Amorphoplanes digitatis: one gene and its partner. The protein of the gene in region 1 interacts with the protein of each later gene in a pairwise test. Links are inferred from orthologs where the notes say so. Each region holds a gene or a part of one and is shown on either strand. Other genes may lie near its edges.

What was found. Proteins that work in one complex are often made in the same cells at the same time.
Region 2: the proteins of ctaD (region 1) and BJ971_RS35185 interact in binary tests that used the Escherichia coli proteins (3 or more experiments, as listed by UniProt). The link is inferred for Amorphoplanes digitatis from one-to-one orthologs.

Annotation. Positions count from the first base shown.
Region 1 is NZ_JACHNH010000001.1:7,688,819-7,692,765, forward strand. What follows is about bases 477-3,378. They hold ctaD (aa3-type cytochrome oxidase subunit I), read right to left. Parts: upstream 2,856-3,378; coding sequence 1,098-2,855; downstream 477-1,097. Other genes in these bases: BJ971_RS33855 (FAD-dependent monooxygenase), read right to left, coding at 2,979-3,378. In the rest of the region: BJ971_RS33845 (NUDIX domain-containing protein), read left to right, coding at 1-239; more of BJ971_RS33855, read right to left, coding at 3,379-3,947. UniProt on the Escherichia coli protein: Cytochrome bo(3) ubiquinol oxidase is the terminal enzyme in the aerobic respiratory chain of E.coli that predominates when cells are grown at high aeration.
Region 2 is NZ_JACHNH010000001.1:7,981,079-7,984,902, forward strand. Bases 410-3,188 are described here. They hold BJ971_RS35185 (pyridoxal phosphate-dependent aminotransferase), read left to right. Parts: upstream 410-1,094; coding sequence 1,095-2,282; downstream 2,283-3,188. Other genes in these bases: BJ971_RS35180 (MmpS family transport accessory protein), read left to right, coding at 410-1,045; glmM (phosphoglucosamine mutase), read right to left, coding at 2,500-3,188. In the rest of the region: more of BJ971_RS35180, read left to right, coding at 176-409; more of glmM, read right to left, coding at 3,189-3,824. UniProt on the Escherichia coli protein: Shows aminotransferase activity with methionine and histidine as substrates, and to a lesser extent also with phenylalanine.

The DNA.
Region 1 (3,947 bases):
CCGCCGTCAGCGTCCGCTCCTACCATCCCGACAAGCCAGCGACCCTAGGACTGTCCTACGCCGCGATCGCCGACCCCGCGGCTCCGCTGATGCCCGAGCCCGGCCAGCCCGCCGCATGGATGAACCTGGCTCAATCGTGGGAGAGCTACTTCCCCGACGACCTGCCCCGCATTCGCCAGCATGCGCAGTGGCTGGCCGGCCTTGCTACTCCTGAACGGCCAACACGCTTACGCGATTGACTTACGAGACATGCCGGACCGGCAGCTACGGTCTGTGACACGTTGTCCGCCCACCCGGCGGCCAACCGTCCGCCCATCGCCAGCGGCCCGTCGTCTAACCCAACATCCCGGTATCCGCTGGCACCCGCCGACTCCGGGAACTCACCCCCAAGAACCTGGCCCGCCAGGCCGCACGGACCCGCCGCCGACTCCGCACCTCCTCATGAAAGACCCCGCGCGCCAGGCCGCACGGACCTCCCGCCGACTCCAGAAATCCCCACCCAAAGCCCAGCCCGTCAAGTCCCACAGACCCGCCGCCGACTCCGGGACTCCCCACCCAAAGCCCAGCCCCGCAAGTCGCACAAGCCCGCCGCCGACTCCGGCACTCCCGCCTAGGGCCCGGCCCGCCAGACCTGCCCCGACCGCCAAGCTAAGCGAGACCTACCCGGCCCCGGAGCCGCCCGCACAGAGCTCGGGCCGCCGAGCGGATCGCGACCCGGAGCGGTTGGGGTGGTGAAAGGCGGTTGGGGTGGTGAAAGGTCGGCCAACGGCGCTGTGGTGTGGCCGGGGCGGGCCGTCGGCGCTTCAGGGCGAGCGGTCAATGCTTGCCGTGGTCACTCAGATCTTCCTGGCAGGTCGCGCCGCCGTCCGGCTCGGCCGCCGGCGGGCGGGCGCCGCCCTCGGCAGGCCCGCGACCGACCGGCCAACGACGCCGATTCGCATGCCGTCCGAGACCGGGGGTCTGCGGCCAACTCCGGCCGGCGCCGAGCACCTCGACGCGCCCCGCCGAAGGAGTGGTTTGGGGTGGTGAATGGGTCCGCCCCCGGCTCCTTGGAGTGGAGTCGGGGGCGGGCCATCAGCGCTTCGAGGGGCGAGCGGTCAGTGCTTGCCGTGGTCGCTGAGGTCTTCCTGGTAGGTGGCGCCGCCGTCGGACTCGGCAGTCAGGGGGCGGGCGCCGCCCTCCGGTGGGCCGGCGACTGACTGGGAGCCGGCGGCGAGTTCTGGGAACTTCGCGTCGAAGGCTGGGCGTTCCGAGCGGATGCGGGGCATCTTGTCGAAGTTGCGCAGCGGGGGCGGGGAGCTGGTTGCCCACTCCAGGGAGTTGCCGGCGCCCCACGGGTCGTCGACCGTGACGAGTTGGCCGACCTTGTAGGACTTCCACACGTTGTAGATGAACGGCAGGGTGGAGGCGCCCAGGACGAAGGAGCCGACCGTCGAGAACGAGTTCAGGAAGGTGAAGCCGTCGCTTGCCAGGTAGTCGGCGTAGCGGCGGGGCATGCCCTCCGCGCCGAGCCAGTGCTGGACCAGGAAGGTGGCGTGGAAGCCGATGAACGTCAGCCAGAAGTGAATCTTGCCGAGGCGGTCGTCCAGCATTCTGCCGAACATCTTCGGGAACCAGAAGTAGATGCCCGAGAACACCGCGAACACGATCGTGCCGAAGAGCACGTAGTGGAAGTGCGCGATGACGAAGTAGGAGTCCGAGACGTGGAAGTCGATCGGCGGGGCCGCGAGCAGCACGCCGGACAGGCCGCCGAAGAGGAACGTCACGAGGAAGCCCAGGGCGAACATCATCGGGGTCTCGAAGCTGATCTGGCCGCGCCACATCGTGCCGATCCAGACGAAGAACTTCATGCCGGTCGGTACCGCGATGAGGAAGCTCAGGAAGCTGAAGAACGGCAGCAGCACCTGGCCGGTGACGAACATGTGGTGCGCCCACACGCTCATCGACAGCGCCGCGATCAGCAGGGTCGCGCCGACCAGGCCCTTGTAGCCGAAGACCGGCTTGCGGCTGAAGACCGGGATGACCTCGGTGATGATGCCGAAGAACGGCAGCGCCACGATGTAGACCTCGGGGTGGCCGAAGAACCAGAAGAGGTGCTGCCACAGCATCGGGCCGCCGGTCTCCACGTCGAAGACGTGCGCGCCGAGGACGCGGTCGGCGGCGAGGGCGAACAGCGCCGCGGCGAGGAACGGGAAGACCATGATCACCAGGAGGCTGGTGACCAGAATGTTCCAGGTGAAGATCGGCATCCGGAACATCGTCATGCCGGGGGCGCGCAGCGTGATGATCGTCGTGATCATGTTGACGCCACCGAGGATGGTGCCGAGACCCGAGATCGCGAGGCCGACGACCCACATGTTGCCGCCGAAGCCCGGCGAGTGCAGCGAGTCGCTCAGCGGCGTGTAGGCGAACCAGCCGAAGTCGGCCGCGCCCTGCGGCGTGAGGAACCCGCCCATGGCGATCATGCCGCCGAACAGGTACAGCCAGTACGCGAACGCGTTGAGCCGCGGGAACGACACGTCGGGCGCGCCGATCTGGATCGGCACCACGAAGTTCGCGAACGCGAACACGATCGGCGTCGCGAAGAACAGCAGCATGATCGTGCCGTGCATCGTGAACAGCTGGTTGTACTGCTCCGGCGACAGGATCTGCATGCCCGGCTGGGCCAGCTCACTGCGCATGAGCAGGGCCATGAACCCGCCCAGGATGTAGAACACGAAGGCGGTGATCATGTACATGATCCCGATCTGCTTCGCGTCCGTCGTCCGCAGGATCCGCGCGAGGGCCGAGCCCTTTACCTGCTGTCGCACCGGCCATGGCCGGGTCACGATCGGCTTAGGCGCAACGGTCGTCACGGATAGCCTCCGGTGTCTCGTTCGTCCCACTGCGTACACCCAAGTGGAAAGGCGTACCTCGCAGGCAGAATAGTCCCCCGCCGACCCCCGGCGGGCGCGGGGTGACCAAAGCTCACCCAGATCTCAGAACGGCTCTACGAGCCCCCGTAGCTGATCTGCGAAGATCGACTGGCCCCGCCTGCGCAGCATAGGGTCGCGCTGCGCGGGTGCCACGTCGCGGGTCCGGTCACGCTCCTGGGTCCAGCCCCTGACCTGGTCACATCGGGCCGCGCGGCGCTTCTCGTACGCGTGCAGCGCCGCCGGCACGTCGTCGGCGCCGGCCTTGAGCACCTCGCCGAGCACCACGGCGTCCTCGAACGCCATGGCGGCGCCCTGCGCCAGCGTCGGCGCGGTCGCGTGAGCGGCATCACCGACGAGCAGGACCGGGCCCTTGGACCAGCCCTCGAGCACCACCTCGTCGGTGCGGGCGACCTGCACCTTCTCCATCGCGTCCAGGATCGCCGGCACCGGGCCGCCGAAGCCCTGGAACAGCTCGCGCACCCGGGCCACCGGGTCCGCCGGGTTGGGCGCACCGGGCTCGACCGTCTCGTCGGCGTGGCAGTACAGCCGGCGGCCGCCCATCGGCATCACGACGAACTGTGACCGGCGCCCGAGCAGGGCGGTCCAGTCGCTGACCGGCGGGCCGCCGGTGACCACGCTGCGGTAGACGATCTGGCCCGTCGGGGTCGCCGCACCGCCCAGCCCGGCCTTGGCCCGGATCGTGGAGCGCCGGCCGTCGGCGCCGACGACCAGGTCGTACTCGGCGCCGGCGCCGCTGTCGAACTCGACCTTGACGGCGCCGTCGATGATCTCCAGATCCCGGACGGCGGTGTCGTAGCGCACCTCGCCGCCGACTCCGGTGAGCAGGACCTGCTGTAGATCTCCGCGGGACAGCGCGCGGCTCTCGCCGACGCCCGCCCACAGCGCGGCGACGTCCAGCTCGAACAGCTCGCCGCCGTCGGAGTCCTGGAAGACCTGCCGGAAGATCAGGTCGCCGAGCGGCCGCAGCGGGGCGTCGAGGCCGAGCAGCCGCAGCGCCCGGGACGCGTTGCC
Region 2 (3,824 bases), 290 kb from region 1 along the record:
GCCGTTCGGCCCACCGTGGGTCACTCTGTGGCCAGGTCAGGGCGGCGAGTGACACGACTGGGTGATCCGGATCTGGCGCCGAGGGCGTACCGTCGGCCCGACGCCTGCTCTGGAGAGACGATTGAGTTACCCACCGCCTTCGGACCCGACACGCCAGTACCCGGGGAACGAACCCGTGTCCGGTCAGCCGTGGTCGTCACCGTCGGGCGACCCCCTCGCGACCGAGCCGTACCAGCCGCCGCGGCCGCCCACGCCGACGTTCCAGCCCGGGTATGCCCCGCTGCCCGGTGCGAACCAGCAGGCCAGCGGGCCCCCGGACGGCTACCCGCCGACCTCTCAGTTCCCCGCGCAGCCGGGGCAGTTTCCGCCGCCGGCGTACCAGCCGCCGCCCGTACAGGCGCCGCCCGAGCAGATGCCGCCGCCCGGATACGGCCCGCCCGGATACGGCCCACCGGCCGGATACGGCCCGCCGCCCGAATACGGCTCGCAGCCGGGATACGGCGCACCGCCGCCACCGCCGAAGCGCAGCAATCTCCCGCTGGTCGCCGTCCTGGTGGCGGTGACCCTGCTGCTCTGCGCGGGTGGCGTGACCTCGGTGGTGCTGCTGGTCAACAACGCGAAGCAGAAGGCCGAGGAGACCATCGGGTCCCTACCGACCCAGTTGCCCACGGACCTGCCCACCGACCTGCCGACGGACCTACCCACGGACCTGCCCACCGACCTGCCGACCGACCTGCCGAACATTCCGGGCCTGAATCAGGACCGGAAGATCGAGGTCGAGTACGAGGTCACCGGCGATGGCCCGGTCGAGATCATCTACCTGGAGAAGTTCGGCGGCGAGCCCCAGCGGGTGCGCAACGCCTCCCTGCCCTGGCGCAAGACGCTGACCATGCAGGGTTCGGCGCTCGTCTCGGTGGTGGCCGTTCGCGGCAGCACCTCGGAGGGCGAGCTGAGCTGCACCGCGAAGGTCGACGGCGAGGAGGTCGCCGCGAAGACGACCACCGGCACCTTCATCACGACCTCCTGCATCAAGGTCATCCTCTGACGATCGTGGCCGGCCGCGCTCCCGGGCCGGTGGCCGTAGGCTGGCTGGCGTGACGACGTCGACCCCGGCCGATCCACTCGTCGGCCGCATGCGCCCGTTCGGCACCACCATCTTCACCGAGATGTCCGCGCTCGCCGCGCGGACCGGCTCGGTGAATCTGGGGCAGGGCTTCCCGGACACCGACGGCCCGCCGGAGATGCTGGCCGCGGCCGCCGAGGCGCTGCGCTCCGGCGCCAACCAGTACCCGCCGTTGGCCGGCATCCCGGCGCTGCGGGCCGCCATCGTCGCGCACGAGCAGCGGTTCTGGGGGCTGAGCCGCGACCCGGACACCGAGGTGGCCGTCACCGCCGGGGCCACCGAGGCGATCGCCGCCAGCATCCTCGGGCTGTGCGAGCCCGGGGACGAGGTCGTGTGCTTCGAGCCGTACTACGACTCGTACGCGGCCTCGATCGCCCTGGCCGGCGCGGTCCGCCGGCCCGTGACGCTGCGCCCGGGCCCGGACGGCGGCTACGGCTTCGACGAGGGTGAGCTGCGCGCGGCCTTCGGCCCCCGCACCCGCCTGGTGCTGCTGAACACCCCGCACAACCCCACCGGCAAGGTGTTCACTGCGGAAGAGCTCGCGCTGATCGCGCGGCTCTGCCGGGAGCACGATGTGTACGCCGTGACCGACGAGGTCTACGAGCACCTGGTCTTCACCGACTCGTCCACGCCGCACATCCCGCTCGCCGGGCTGCCGGGCATGCTGGAGCGCACCCTGCGGATCTCGTCCGCGGGCAAGACCTTTTCCTGCACCGGCTGGAAGGTCGGCTGGGCGACCGGCCCCGCTCCGCTCGTGTCGGCGGTGCTGCGGGTGAAGCAGTTCCTGACGTTCGTCAACGCGGGACCGTTGCAGCCGGCGGTCGCCGTGGCGCTGGAACTGCCGGACTCGTACTTCGACGGCTTCCGCGCCGGCCTACAGGCCCGGCGGGACCGGCTGGTGGCCGGCCTGTCCGACGCCGGGTTCAAGGTGCTGCCGTCCGCGGGCACCTACTTCGTGACCGCCGACATCACCCCGCTGGGTGGCACGGACGGCGTCGACTTCTGCCGGGAACTGCCCGCGCGGTGCGGCGTGGTGGCCGTGCCCACCCAGGTCTTCTACGACCACCAGGAGCAGGGCCACCACCTGATCCGCTTCGCCTTCTGCAAGCGCGAGGAAGTCATCGACGAGGCGGCAAGGCGCCTCCGCACCCTGGCCTGACGGGAGCAACAGGCAGACTCGGCGCCTGTTGGCCGCGAGCGGCGCACACCCTGAGACATGGTTCGGACCCATCGCCCAACCAGCAAGCAGGCCGGCCCCATCACCTTGCGCACCAGGCCAGGCCTGCTGCCCAACCAGGTAGCAGGCCGACCCCACCACCTTGCGCACCAGGCCGGCCTGCTGCCCAACCAGGTAGCAGGCCGGCCTCAGCGCCCGGTCAGGCCGGGCTAGCCGTGCGGACCTCCTCGGCCACGCGCTCGGCGATGGTTCGCGCCTGCTCCTCGGTGCCGGCCTCGACCATCACCCGCACGAGGTGCTCAGTGCCCGACGGGCGCAGCAGCACCCGGCCGGTCTCCCCCAGCTCGTTCTCCGCCAGCGCCACGGCCGCCTGCACCGTCGGCGCCGAGGCGCCCGCCTGGCGGTCCTTGACCGGCACGTTGATCAGTACCTGCGGCAGCTTGTGCACCACGGCCGCCAGGTCGGCCAGCGACTTGCCGCTTGCCGCCATCGTCGCCATCAGGTGCAGGCCGGTGAGTACGCCGTCGCCCGTCGTCGCGAACTCGGGCATCACGATGTGGCCGCTCTGCTCGCCGCCGAGGGCGTAGCCGCCGACCGCGAGCTCCTCCAGCACGTACCGGTCGCCGACCTTGGTCTCCAGCAGGCGGATGCCGGCCTGCTTCATCGCCAGCCGCAGGCCGAGGTTGCTCATCACGGTCGCGACAAGGGTGTTGTCGGTCAGGGTGCCGGCGTCGCGCATGGCCAGCGCCAGGATCGCCATGAGCTGGTCGCCGTCGACCACGTCGCCCGCCGCGGTAACGGCGAGGCAGCGGTCGGCGTCGCCGTCGTGTGCCAGGCCCAGGTCGGCGCCGTTGGCCAGGACCGCCTCGCGGACGGCCTCGAGGTGCGTCGAGCCGCAGTTGTCGTTGATGTTGAGGCCGTCGGGCTCCGCGTGGATCGCGATGACCTCGGCGCCGGCCTCGGTGTACGCGGTCGGGCCGGCCTCGCTGGCCGCGCCGTTCGCGCAGTCGACAACGACCTTGATCCCGGCCAGGCTGTGCGGCGTCGACTCGACCAGGTGTTTGATGTAGTGCTCGGCGCCGTCGAGCAGGTCGTGCACGCGGCCGACGCCGGCGCCGGTCGGGCGTCCGATGAGACCGTGCCCGTCCTCGATGGCCGCCTCGATCTTGGCTTCGAGCTCGTCCGGGAGCTTCTGGCCGCCGGGGGCGAAGAGCTTGATGCCGTTGTCCGGCATCGGGTTGTGCGAGGCGGACAGCATCACGCCGAGGTCGGCGCCGGTCTGGCCGACGAGGAAGGCGACCGCGGGGGTCGGCAGCACGCCGACCCGGACGACGTTCGCTCCGGCACTGGTCAGGCCCGCCACGACCGCGGCTTCGAGCATCTCGCCGCTGGCCCTGGGGTCGCGTCCGACGATCGCTAGGGGCTGGTGGCTGGCGTCGCTCTCGATGAGCACCCGGGCGGCCGCGACGGCGACCGACAGGGCCAGTTCCGGAGTGAGGAGGTCACCGTTCGCGAGCCCGCGTA